Regions from separate parts of the Veillonella criceti genome, predicted to be linked through region 2. Evidence: riboswitches for the same ligand, from Rfam matches in the RefSeq annotation. Region 2 holds a riboswitch; each other region holds the start of a gene.
What was found. Region 2 has a riboswitch for cobalamin ahead of DYE54_RS00395 (sirohydrochlorin cobaltochelatase). Riboswitches for the same ligand answer to the same signal wherever they lie in the genome.

Region 1 (4,329 bases), 580 kb from region 2:
AGCTTGATCTAGTATTTCACTGCCTGATGAATCAACTACCCATACAGATTCTACATTTCCATCTACTCCAATAGTTAAGCCTACACCCACACTACCACGAACGCCTTGATTTCTAGCTGAGCGCGGGTATCGTGGTTTTGGTGTATAAATTGGCACCGGTCGATAAAAAGTCGCATCCACTACTTCGCCATTTTCATCGCCTTGAATGCCTGGTTGGTCACCCGTGCCAAAACCTGCGCTACCACCACGCCCATTACCTGACGTTTCACCACCAAAAGTACTTTCTAAACCAGCCCTATCATCGCCCTGTTGCTTAATATCCTGATGCTTAGTAATGATACTATCATCATTACTACTCGTTAAGGGATCCGAATATTCAGGCAAAGTAGTAATAGGTGCTATGGCTGGTAAATTGACCGTAAAATTACCACTACCATCACCGCCATCCCCGCCACTATCAGGTGAGCCTTTCGGTACTGGCCGTTTAATTTCTACATAGTCAACCTCAATATGATTCTCAGGCTCCTCAAATTTCGGTGTTTCAGGCCAAGGTAAAAAAGGAATTGATAGCAAAACTATGGCGTGAAAGACTAAGGAGGCTATCCAAGGTTTCGTCCACATATTTTGATAATTCATTACAATTGCTCCTATCTTTCCTCAGCAGCGATTGATACTTTTTGTATGCCTGACTTTTTCACTGTATCAATAACACTAACTACACGCCCATAATTTACACCAGCATCACCCCGAACAATAATAGCCAAACTAGGATTTTTACTAACCTCGGTTTCTAAACGGTGTCTTAATTGTCCCTCTGGCACTACTTCTTTTTCTAAATAAATTGTCCCATCTGATGCAACGGTAATAGGAAGCACTTCATCTAAACTGACTTTAGACGTAGCTGCTTGTGGCAATTGAATAGGTACACTTTTTTGAACAACCATAGTAAGCATACTCATCATAAAAAAGACAAGTAAAAAGAAAATAATATCGATCATAGGGATAATCATTAATTTGGGTTGATGATCTATTTTCATGGATTTAAGCTTCATAGCGATTACCTGCATTCGTATTAATTACATAGATTGACGTTACATATTCTATATCAGCAATCAACACATTGACACGTTGTGCTAAATAGGTATGAATCACTAATGCTAAAATAGCCACTAACAAACCTGTAGCAGTAGCAATTAAAGCTTCACCTACACCGCCAGTAATAGCAAACGGTTCACCTGACTCAATAGATAACACACTAAAGGAGCCAATCATTCCAACTACGGTACCTAATAAGCCCAATAAAGGGGATAGAGTAACAATCGTTTCCAAATAATTTAAATATTTTTTCAACTGAAATACTTCATGCATAGCAATACTTTCAGCTACATCATTAGCATTTAAATCCTCCGTCCGTTCATCAATTGCCTCTTTAATAATCTTACCAGCTACACCACCAGCTTCCTCACAGATAACTTTAGCTTCTTCTAATCGATTATGTCGTAATAATTCAGGTAAACGCTCTTTTAACAATTCAATGTTTGCAACAGCTCCTTTATAACATAAATACCGATTAACCCCAATAGCGACTGCAATAATAGATGCCAGTAAAATGGGGTACATAACTAAACCGCCCTTGTGAAATAATGCTAATAAATCCACGACTATAATCCCTCCAGCCTAAAGGTAAAAATAAAAAAGACACATCTACGAAGATGTGTCTATAACATAACTAAGAAAATAAAAAATTCACAATTTATATTATCGCCAATCCCCTCCCCATCGCTCGTAGGTAAAACGGTGATTCTTCTATAGGCAGTTCTCCTGGCTTAGATTCATAGCTTACCTCGCCTTCCCAGATTTAACCAGTGGCAATGTGAGGTTTGCTCCTCTTACAGTGGCGGGACCGCATCGGCTTATACCGATTTCCCTATTAAGTCTAATGACACCTATATATTCTCTATTTAATTAAGTATTAACTATAGTTTATATAACTCTAGTATGACTGTCAACCATATACCTATATTTAATTTTTAAAGTTATAAAATCAAATATTTTAACTTATTTTTTTAAATTTATACCTCGTAAATTAACGCCCAATAACATAATGCTCAAAATTCCACAAACTATTCCTGCATAAGTACCAATTAATCCATACAATGGCAATATTAAACAACCACAAGTTAACAAAAAAATACCTTGACTCAACGGATACTTAATATTGACTTTGACCCAGATACCTCGTAATGATTTAATAAAAAGCACTATCATCATTAAACAGCTAACTACTAAATAAAATATCCAAATTAATTGTAGTACTGGATGTTCATGGTTTTTTAAATGTAAATCTACACCCTTGGCCAACCACTTAATATACCAAGGTGACACCGCTTCATAACGCATCATATTATTCTTCTTATATGCTGATACCCATAAACTGTCAGTTGATAAATAGCCTTGATAACAGTCTGAAACCGATTCTTTATCTACTAATCGAAAATAATAGGTACTACTACTCGCTTGCGTTAACGCACTGACTGAAGGGATATTAATTGATACTACTTCTTTATCTGGATATATATCCTTAACCGCTTCAAATATTTCAGTATAGGAATAGATATCCCCATCAACAGATTGAAAACTAAAATATTCCTTAGCTGCTAAATTATGCTCTAAATAGTCTATTTTTGAAAAATAAGAGTAACCAATTAATAAACCTCCCGAAATAAATAAAATAATACAATAAGGAGCTGCTATAAGCCCTAATATTCTATGAAGTGAATAATAGCCTATTGTACTTTTTCTATTAACTAATCTTCGATGTAAAAAATACCCTGCAAAACACGTAATTAAACTTATAAAAGTAAAAACCAACAATATAATACGACCATAATTTCCTAACCCTAAATTACTATGTAATTTAGCCAACCAACGCGTTAGTACATTCAAATAGTCATTATTATAATAGCCTGGTATAAATTCATTATTTACTGATATCCATTCATCATTTTTACCATAAAAATGATAACGAATTAATCCATCACGCCCCGGTTCTTTAAAACGAATCGTTAGCATCGACTTTTCAGGTCTAATAGTCATTGAATCAAGTTGCAAATTAGAATTTTCTTTTAATACTTCTTGTACTTTAACATCACTATTGCGCCACATTGCTGCCCCTGTATAAGGCGTTCCAAGTTGATCAAAATGCACAAAAGAAATACTTCTAACCATAATCACTAAACCTGAAAAGCAAAGTAAAAAGAAAATTGCTAAACTAACTATACCAGCATACTTATGTACTCGATACCAACGTCTCATATATTTATCAACCTTCTAATATTCATAACGAACACCTAAGGTATAAGTGCGACCAGCCGTTGCTTCATTATCGTAAAATTCTCTATCAAATATATTATCAATGCTGAATTTAACTGTAAAATCAGGTGTTACTCGATAGCCCACACTTGTATTGACTAAGAAATAACCATCATAAGCCCCATACTCACCACCTGGGGCATTGGCATTTTGACGAGGACTCACATATTGCATATCTAGCAAGGCAATCCATTTCGCTCTATCATACGCTAGCCCTGCATGGAAAATATGTTTAGGCACACCATAATCAACTTGATTATTATAACCAGATTGATTCGTATTTGTGATTTCAGGCCCACTCACTTTGCCCATCTGCCAAGCATAATTAATATACGAGCTTAAATTATCATTAAATCTATGTTCATAATTTAACTCAATGCCACGACGATTTTCTTCCCCATAGTTAATATATTGTTTATATTCAACAATACTACTATTAGGCGCATAAAAATATGTATAAGCTACTTTATCTTTTGTTTCTACTTGATATAAAGAAATATCTAATGTATCTTTATCAGTTAAATGACGTTTCATCCCCACTTCCCAGGTCTTAGATATTTCAGGATCTAAATCTGGATTAGGAATTACATTTCCCATACCTGACCCACCAAACCGATAAATATTATACAAAGCTGGTGGATTAAATGATTCTCCATATGATACATAATAATTCATATTCTCATTGGCTTTATACTCTAAGGCAACCTTGGGACTTATATGATTATACGTTTTACCCTCTGAAGTTGTATCATAACCATTTTTACCGCTACGCCAGAATTTTCCATCCCCTTTTTTGAAACGATCATAACGAGCACCAACAAACAAAGACCATTCATCATCAAATTTATATTCATCTTGAACGAAAACCGCTAAGTTTTTCACTTTCCCTTCGTCCTGTGCATATTGCTCAATAATTGAACCCTTATTATGCCAAGAAGATAAATCATAACGTTTTTG
Region 2 (4,329 bases):
AAATTCTGCCAAGCTGGATTGCTCGTCATTTCTTTTTCCATTGTTTTAGTAATATCTTCTTTTTTACCCATCGTAGAAATGAAGATAATGTCAGGATCATCAGCGGCTAAGGTTTCTAAGGAATAAGGAATGGTTTTGGCTGATTTATCAAAATCACCATGTTGTAGTACTACATTAGTCATGCCTAATTCTTTGACCATAGCAGCCGTGACGGCTAATTCAGTTTCTGCAGTAACGGCTTTACCAGTAGCTCGTAAAACGGCAACACGGGCTGGCGTTACATTTTTGATGGCAGCTTTTACTTTATCAATGTTGGTATTGTACTGGGCGACTACCTCTTTCGCTTTAGTTTCGTGATGTGTTAATTCGCCTAAGAATAGTAATAATGGCACATTATCTTTAATACCATCATAGCTTACAAGGATATGAGGTAACTGATTGCTTTGCAGTTGTCCTTCATATTTGCCATGCTGATTGCTAAGTCCAATCACTAAATCTGGTTTTAAACTAAGAAGCTCTTCCATATTTATATTGGCTGTTTGCCCTAAGGAAGGAAGGGCTTTTAATTTATCAGAGAGGGCATCACTAGAATCAACACGACTGATAGATTGGCCATCGATAGCATCAAGAAAGTTAAGCAAGGAATTAGCTAAGGTTGCAATGCGCTGGGGGTTAGCTGGCACCGTATAGGTTTGATCCTTATAGGTTATGGTGCGTGTTTCACTAGTATGACTAGAGTCTGTTTTGCCACAACCAGCTAAAACGACTAGCGCTAATAATACTATCGTTACTATAGTTAAAATTCGTTTAAATGGTCTCATACAAGTTCAATCCTACTTTACATCGTCTTTTTGAAGGGCTTCCCAAGCTTCTTGGGCATGGGCTGCAAAGAGATCGCGGATTTGTTGGTTTTCGCCAAGACCGTGGATATAAGTATCTACTTTGAAACCATCAGCTTGAAGAATGGATTTATGAGAATCTGGTTCATCACCAGCCATATCATTGTTAGCATGGTCGCCTGCTACCATCATAAATGGCATTAAGGTTACATGATTGATACCTTTTGCTTTTAATTGAGGTACAATATCTTCAAGACTAGGCCATCCTTCTACCGTGTAGATATAGGCGTTTTTAAGCCCTGCAGAATCAAGGCGATCTTGGATAACTGCATAGTACGCATTGGATGGATCTGGAGTACCATGAGCCATGATAAGTACGGCATCTTTAGGGCCTACTTTAGGGAATTGTGTAGCGACAGCCTGTACAGTTTTGGCAATGTCATCAGTTTGATCTTCTTGCCCCATCCAGTACATAAGTGGTGTACCTAATGTCATTTTTTTGAAGTTATGTTTGTACTGATTGTAAACGCCCGTCTTATAATTGTATTCAATACCAGGGATTACATCTAATGTTGTGAGCGCTACACGGGTATACCCTTCGGCTTTTAATTGATCAAGAGCTTCTTCAGGGGTTGGGTAAGTGATACCTTCTTTAGCTTTGATGCGATCAATAATGATGTGAGAAGTGAACGCAGTGACTACTTTTACACCAGGATGTTGTGCTTTAATTTCATTAACAGCGGCGTCAATAGTTTTTGCACGAGTGTCTTTAAAAGTAGTACCGAAGCTCATAACTACGATAGCATCTTTATTAGGGGCTTTGGCAAGTTCGGCATTGTCTGTATTGTAGGTGCGAACACCAATTTCAGTAGCTTCTAATAATGCTGGTGTGGCGGTTTTAACTTCGTCACTTAATTGGTAAGCGGCATTTACTTGTGTGCCAAGGAAACCGAAACCGGTTAGTGCGGCCACTGCTAATGTAGTAGCTAAGGTTTTTTTGAAAAATTGTTTACTCATTTCATTCACTCCTCGTGATAAAAAATAGAAAAAGAATAATAGATAATAAATACAAAAATAACCTCCACTTGTAGGGGAGGTTGTAAAGATACACTAGAACATTCAATTAACCTCGCCATCGCTCGTGGGGTATAGGTTATCCAACAAGGCAGGTCTTCTGGCTCAAGTTCTTCACAGCAATCACCTTCCCAGAATTACTCCAGTGGTATACTGATTGTGCTCCCTCTTACAGCGGCGGGACCGCGGCAGCTTTTACTGCTCTTTCCTATTAAGTCATACACCTTGCAGGTTGTATTTATTTTGATATCATCATAGCAAAATAGATGTCCACTGTCAATGCAATACGGGGTAGGGTATGAGTATAAGTAGGCTGATTTACAGGGCGAATGAGCAGCGTAGGTGAGGCTGGGCTAGAAGGCATATGACAGGAGGGATTGGCCGCTATATAGTCGTTGGGATTGCCAACTATGTGGTAATGAGGAATACTAGGTGAGAGATATGATAATTTGTTATTTGTCTATTTGTGAATGCTTTTGACATAGGCAAAGTGAAGAAAGTTTGGTACTATGAAGAAGTAGGTATTTAAAGTATATAAATAAAGGAGGTCCAAGTATGGATCAATTTATGAATGGTGCAGGGCCTAATGAAGTATCTAGCTCTGTGTACGAAGTAACATTTACCCCAGTATTAGAACGTCCTGAATATCAAGGGGAACCGATTCACTCTAAACTATTAGCTTTAAAAGAGGCTATGGGGGAAGAGGACTTTAATGAATATATTAATAGTTTATTACGCATAACGTATAATGGACGACAGTTATGGTTGATTACGAAAAGTGAACGAAAACGAACTTTGATTGAAGGTAAATATTTGAAACTTATTGCTGAGATTTTTGAAGTAGTTGCACCTAGAGTCTTCTCTCAACCATAATAGGTATCAATTAACTATGTAAAATTTTTATTGTGAATTGTATTTTTGGTATACTTACTGAATAAAAATGTATAAAAATTCTCAATTATTTGACTTGATATTTTTATGTTACTATTTTAACTAGGACCGTAGTTAGTATAGTATGTATGGAAGATATTGATAAAATACTTGTTGAATTATAGAATATATTAAAGTTATGAGATGGTTAAAAACTTCTGTAAATCGATAAAAATAGAACTAGAACGATAGAATTAGATTTATTAAATGAAAATGATATTAAATAGATAAATTCTCATTGATAGTCATTGATAAAAATAGAAATGAGAAAAATTCTCATTGACTAAATTTTAAATCTAACGTATCATTATACCAACAAACAAAGTGTGACATGTATTTCGAATATTTTAGATTTTATAAAATATGACAGAATTCAGTCTGATTTAGAGTAGTCATCATTTCGATGGTGTATAGGTATTCTTGATATCGGAGGATGTATAAATGAGTACAAAGGGTATTGTTTTAGCCACATTTGGATCGATTTATGGTGAGGCTGTAGAAAAGTCTGTAGGCATTATGGAAGCCAAAATTAGAAAATCATATCCTGATGCTGTGATTCGTCGAGTTTTTTTAGCCGATGCATTAATAGAAAAGTGGAATGAAAAGTATGAAGTGCCAGTGCAGTCTTTGGAAGGGGTTTTGGCGGAGTTTAAGGACACAGGAGTACGGGATGTCTTTGTATTACCTTTCGCCTTAGTCGCTGATCAGTGTTATCAGAAGATGCGCAAAGCTATTTCTGCTTTTACATATACCTGTGAGCGCCATGCAATGCGGATTCATGTAGGTAAACCATTACTTAGCTCATTAGGGGTTAAGAATTATGCTGATGATTATGTGGCCACCATTGATGCTATCATGAAACATGTAAATATTCGGGCACTTAATAAATCCATTTTGTTAATGGCGAATGGACAAAATCAATTGGAATTTAGTGCGTTACAATTAAAATGTTTGTACGGTAATGGTCAAAATGTGGCAGTATTTACCTCCAATGGTTTTCCTAATTTTAAACAAGCGTTGACGCTCTTAGAACGATTGGATCATAAAGACGTATTAGTCGTTCCACTGGCATTAATCGGGTCCGAACATTTAATGGATTTTCTCGGTGGTGATCGATCTGACTCAGTGGCTACATTATTAACAGATGAAGGTTATGGCGTTACCATTTGGAATGAAGGTTTAGGGGAGAATCCGTTTATTCAGGATTTATTCTTAAAGCATTTGGCTCAATCCATTCGTATGATTGAACGCAAACAACAGGCTTACCAGCAGAATCAAGGTGCTACGCGCGAGGTTGTGCGGGGGGAGTCTGTAAACCGTGAGTCTATGGCAGTGTAAGCGGTTTAAGTCGTATAAGTATTTTATCTATTATAAAATAATAAAAACGGTCCTCTAGTGAGGGCCGTTTTCGTCACATAGGAGGGTGTATGAAACAAGCTATTTTAGTAGTAGCCTTTGGCACGACGGTAGCGTCTGCACGGCAAAA
Region 3 (4,329 bases), on a different contig from region 2:
TGCTCGTTATGATCGTTTCAAAAAAGGGGATGGAAAATTCTGGCGTAGCGGTAAAAATGGTTATGATACAACTTCAGAGGGTAAAACGTATAATCATATAAGTCCCAAGGTTGCCTTAGAGTATAAAGCCAATGAGAATATGAATTATTATGTATCATATGGAGAATCATTTAATCCACCAGCTTTGTATAATATTTATCGGTTTGGTGGGTCAGGTATGGGAAATGTAATTCCTAATCCAGATTTAGATCCTGAAATATCTAAGACCTGGGAAGTGGGGATGAAACGTCATTTAACTGATAAAGATACATTAGATATTTCTTTATATCAAGTAGAAACAAAAGATAAAGTAGCTTATACATATTTTTATGCGCCTAATAGTAGTATTGTTGAATATAAACAATATATTAACTATGGGGAAGAAAATCGTCGTGGCATTGAGTTAAATTATGAACATAGATTTAATGATAATTTAAGCTCGTATATTAATTATGCTTGGCAGATGGGCAAAGTGAGTGGGCCTGAAATCACAAATACGAATCAATCTGGTTATAATAATCAAGTTGATTATGGTGTGCCTAAACATATTTTCCATGCAGGGCTAGCGTATGATAGAGCGAAATGGATTGCCTTGCTAGATATGCAATATGTGAGTCCTCGTCAAAATGCCAATGCCCCAGGTGGTGAGTATGGGGCTTATGATGGTTATTTCTTAGTCAATACAAGTGTGGGCTATCGAGTAACACCTGATTTTACAGTTAAATTCAGCATTGATAATATATTTGATAGAGAATTTTACGATAATGAAGCAACGGCTGGTCGCACTTATACCTTAGGTGTTCGTTATGAATATTAGAAGGTTGATAAATATATGAGACGTTGGTATCGAGTACATAAGTATGCTGGTATAGTTAGTTTAGCAATTTTCTTTTTACTTTGCTTTTCAGGTTTAGTGATTATGGTTAGAAGTATTTCTTTTGTGCATTTTGATCAACTTGGAACGCCTTATACAGGGGCAGCAATGTGGCGCAATAGTGATGTTAAAGTACAAGAAGTATTAAAAGAAAATTCTAATTTGCAACTTGATTCACATGACTATTAGACCTGAAAAGTCGATGCTAACGATTCGTTTTAAAGAACCGGGGCGTGATGGATTAATTCGTTATCATTTTATGGTAAAAATGATGAATGGATATCAGTAAATAATGAATTTATACCAGGCTATTATAATAATGACTATTTGAATGTACTAACGCGTTGGTTGGCTAAATTACATAGTAATTTAGGGTTAGGAAATTATGGTCGTATTATATTGTTGGTTTTTACTTTTATAAGTTTAATTACGTGTTTTGCAGGGTATTTTTACATCGAAGATTAGTTAATAGAAAAAGTACAATAGGCTATTATTCACTCATAGAATATTAGGGCTTATAGCAGCTCCTTATTGTATTATTTTATTTATTTCGGGAGGTTTATTAATTGGTTACTCTTATTTTTTCAAAAAAATAGACTATTTAGAGCATAAATTTTAGCAGCTAAGGAATATTTTAGTTTTCATCTGTTGATGGGGATATCTATTCCTATACTGAAATATTTGAAGCGGTTAAGGATATATATCCAGATAAAGAAGTAGTACAATTAATATCCCTTCAGTCAGTGCGTTAACGCAAGCGAGTAGTAGTACCTATTATTTTCGATTAGTAGATAAAGAATCGGTTTCCAGACTGTTATCAAGGCTATTTATCAACTGACAGTTTATGGGTATCAGCATATAAGAAGAATAATATGATGCGTTATGAAGCGGTGTCACCTTGGTATATTAAGTGGTTTGGCCAAGGGTGTAGATTTACATTTAAAAAACCATGAACATCCAGTACTACAATTAATTTGGATATTTTATTTAGTAGTTAGCTGTTTAATGATGATAGTGCTTTTTATTAAATCATTACGAGGTATCTGGGTCAAAGTCAATATTAAGTATCCGTTGAGTCAAGGTATTTTTTTGTTAACTTGTGGTGTTTAATATTGCCATTGTATGGATTAATTGGTACTTATGCAGGAATAGTTTTGTGGAATTTTGAGCATTATGTTATTGGGCGTTAATTTACGAGGTATAAATTTAAAAAAATAAGTTAAAATATTTGATTTTATAACTTTAAAAATTAAATATAGGTATATGGTTGACAGTCATATACTAGAGTTATATAAACTATAGTTAATACTTAATTAAATAGAGAATATATAGGTGTCATTAGACTTAATAGGGAAATCGGTATAAGCCGATGCGGTCCCGCCACTGTAAGAGGAGCAAACCTCACATTGCCACTGGTTAAATCTGGGAAGGCGAGGTAAGCTATGAATCTAAGCCAGGAGAACTGCCTATAGAAGAATCACCGTTTTACCTACGAGCGATGGGGAGGGGATTGGCGATAATATAAATTGTGAATTTTTTATTTTCTTAGTTATGTTATAGACACATCTTCGTAGATGTGTCTTTTTTATTTTTACCTTTAGGCTGGAGGGATTATAGTCGTGGATTTATTAGCATTATTTCACAAGGGCGGTTTAGTTATGTACCCCATTTTACTGGCATCTATTATTGCAGTCGCTATTGGGGTTAATCGGTATTTATGTTATAAAGGAGCTGTTGCAAACATTGAATTGTTAAAAGAGCGTTTACCTGAATTATTACGACATAATCGATTAGAAGAAGCTAAAGTTATCTGTGAGGAAGCTGGTGGTAGCTGGTAAGATTATTAAAGAGGCAATTGATGAACGGACGGAGGATTTAAATGCTAATGATGTAGCTGAAAGTATTGCTATGCATGAAGTATTTCAGTTGAAAAAATATTTAAATTATTTGGAAACGATTGTTACTCTATCCCCTTTATTGGGCTTATTAGGTACCGTAGTTGGAATGATTGGCTCCTTTAGTGTGTTATCTATTGAGTCAGGTGAACCGTTTGCTATTACTGGCGGTGTAGGTGAAGCTTTAATTGCTACTGCTACAGGTTTGTTAGTGGCTATTTTTAGCATTAGTGATTCATACCTAATTTAGCACAACGTGTCAATGTGTTGATTGCTGATATAGAATATGTAACGTCAATCTATGTAATTAATACGAATGCAGGTAATCGCTATGAAGCTTAAATCCATGAAAATAGATCATCAACCCAAATTAATGATTATCCCTATGATCGATATTATTTTCTTTTTACTTGTCTTTTTTATGATGAGTATGCTTACTATGGTTGTTCAAAAAAGTGTACCTATTCAATTGCCACAAGCAGCTACGTCTAAAGTCAGTTTAGATGAAGTGCTTCCTATTACCGTTGCATCAGATGGGACAATTTATTTAGAAAAGAAGTAGTGCCAGAGGGACAATTAAGACACCGTTTAGAAACCGAGGTTAGTAAAAATCCTAGTTTGGCTATTATTGTTCGGGGTGATGCTGGTGTAAATTATGGGCGTGTAGTTAGTGTTATTGATACAGTGAAAAAGTCAGGCATACAAAAGTATCCAATCGCTGCTGAGGAAAGATAGGAGCAATTGTAAATGAATTATCAAAATATGTGGACGAAACCTTGGATAGCCTCCCTTAGTCTTCACGCCATAGTTTTGCTATCAATTCCTTTTTTACCTTGGCCTGAAACACCGAAATTTGAGGAGCCTGAGAATCATATTGAGGTTGACTATGTAGAAATTAAACGGCCAGTACCGAAAGGCTCACCTGATAGTGGCGGGGATGGCGTGATGGTAGTGGTAATTTTACGGTCAATTTACCAGCCATAGCACCTATTACTACTTTGCCTGAATTTCGGATCCCTTAACGAGTAGTAATGATGATAGTATCATTACTAAGCATCAGGATATTAAGCAACAGGGCGATGATAGGGCTGGTTTAGAAAGTACTTTTGGTGGTGAAACGTCAGGTAATGGGCGTGGTGGTAGCGCAGGTTTTGGCACGGGTGACCAACCCAGGCATTCAAGGCGATGAAAATGGCGAAGTAGTGGATGCGACTTTTTATCGACCGGTGCCAATTTATACACCAAAACCACGATACCCGCGCTCAGCTAGAAATCAAGGCGTTCGTGGTAGTGTGGGTGTAGGCTTAACTATTGGAGTAGATGGAAATGTAGAATCTGTATGGGTAGTTGATTCATCAGGCAGTGAAATACTAGATCAAGCTGCTTTAGATACAGTAAGTACTTGGCGGTTTGAACCGGCTAGACGAGGTGCGGAAGCTGTGAGTACTAGGACAAGTTTGAATGTAGAGTTTCAATTAAGGTAATACCTGTAGATGTGAATATAGGTGAGAAAATGAAAAT

Region 1: it holds a riboswitch for cobalamin, as region 2 does, so the genes downstream of both, DYE54_RS02995 (MotA/TolQ/ExbB proton channel family protein) here and DYE54_RS00395 (sirohydrochlorin cobaltochelatase) in region 2, are expected to answer to the same signal.
Region 3: it holds a riboswitch for cobalamin, as region 2 does, so the genes downstream of both, DYE54_RS10020 (hypothetical protein) here and DYE54_RS00395 (sirohydrochlorin cobaltochelatase) in region 2, are expected to answer to the same signal.

What each region holds. Positions count from the first base shown of each region.
Region 1 covers NZ_UHIO01000001.1:660,774-665,102, forward strand. The annotation lists gene DYE54_RS02985 (energy transducer TonB) at 1-636, opposite strand, end outside; gene DYE54_RS02990 (ExbD/TolR family protein) at 648-1,052, opposite strand; gene DYE54_RS02995 (MotA/TolQ/ExbB proton channel family protein) at 1,042-1,659, opposite strand; cobalamin riboswitch at 1,795-1,965, opposite strand; gene DYE54_RS03000 (PepSY-associated TM helix domain-containing protein) at 2,059-3,315, opposite strand; gene DYE54_RS03005 (TonB-dependent receptor) at 3,331-4,329, opposite strand, start outside.
Region 2 covers NZ_UHIO01000001.1:81,391-85,719, forward strand. The annotation lists gene DYE54_RS00390 (ABC transporter substrate-binding protein) at 1-821, opposite strand, end outside; gene DYE54_RS00395 (sirohydrochlorin cobaltochelatase) at 834-1,856, opposite strand; cobalamin riboswitch at 1,987-2,156, opposite strand; gene DYE54_RS00400 (hypothetical protein) at 2,469-2,786, shown strand; gene DYE54_RS00405 (sirohydrochlorin cobaltochelatase) at 3,285-4,181, shown strand; gene DYE54_RS00410 (sirohydrochlorin cobaltochelatase) at 4,271-4,329, shown strand, end outside.
Region 3 covers NZ_UHIO01000005.1:1,648-5,976, reverse strand. The annotation lists partial or broken gene DYE54_RS10035 (TonB-dependent receptor) at 1-856, shown strand, start outside; gene DYE54_RS10030 (PepSY domain-containing protein) at 872-1,102, shown strand; cobalamin riboswitch at 2,227-2,397, shown strand; gene DYE54_RS10020 (hypothetical protein) at 2,533-2,751, shown strand; gene DYE54_RS10015 (MotA/TolQ/ExbB proton channel family protein) at 2,738-3,058, shown strand; partial or broken gene DYE54_RS10470 (ExbD/TolR family protein) at 3,125-3,543, shown strand; gene DYE54_RS10005 (hypothetical protein) at 3,556-3,792, shown strand; gene DYE54_RS10000 (energy transducer TonB) at 3,918-4,292, shown strand.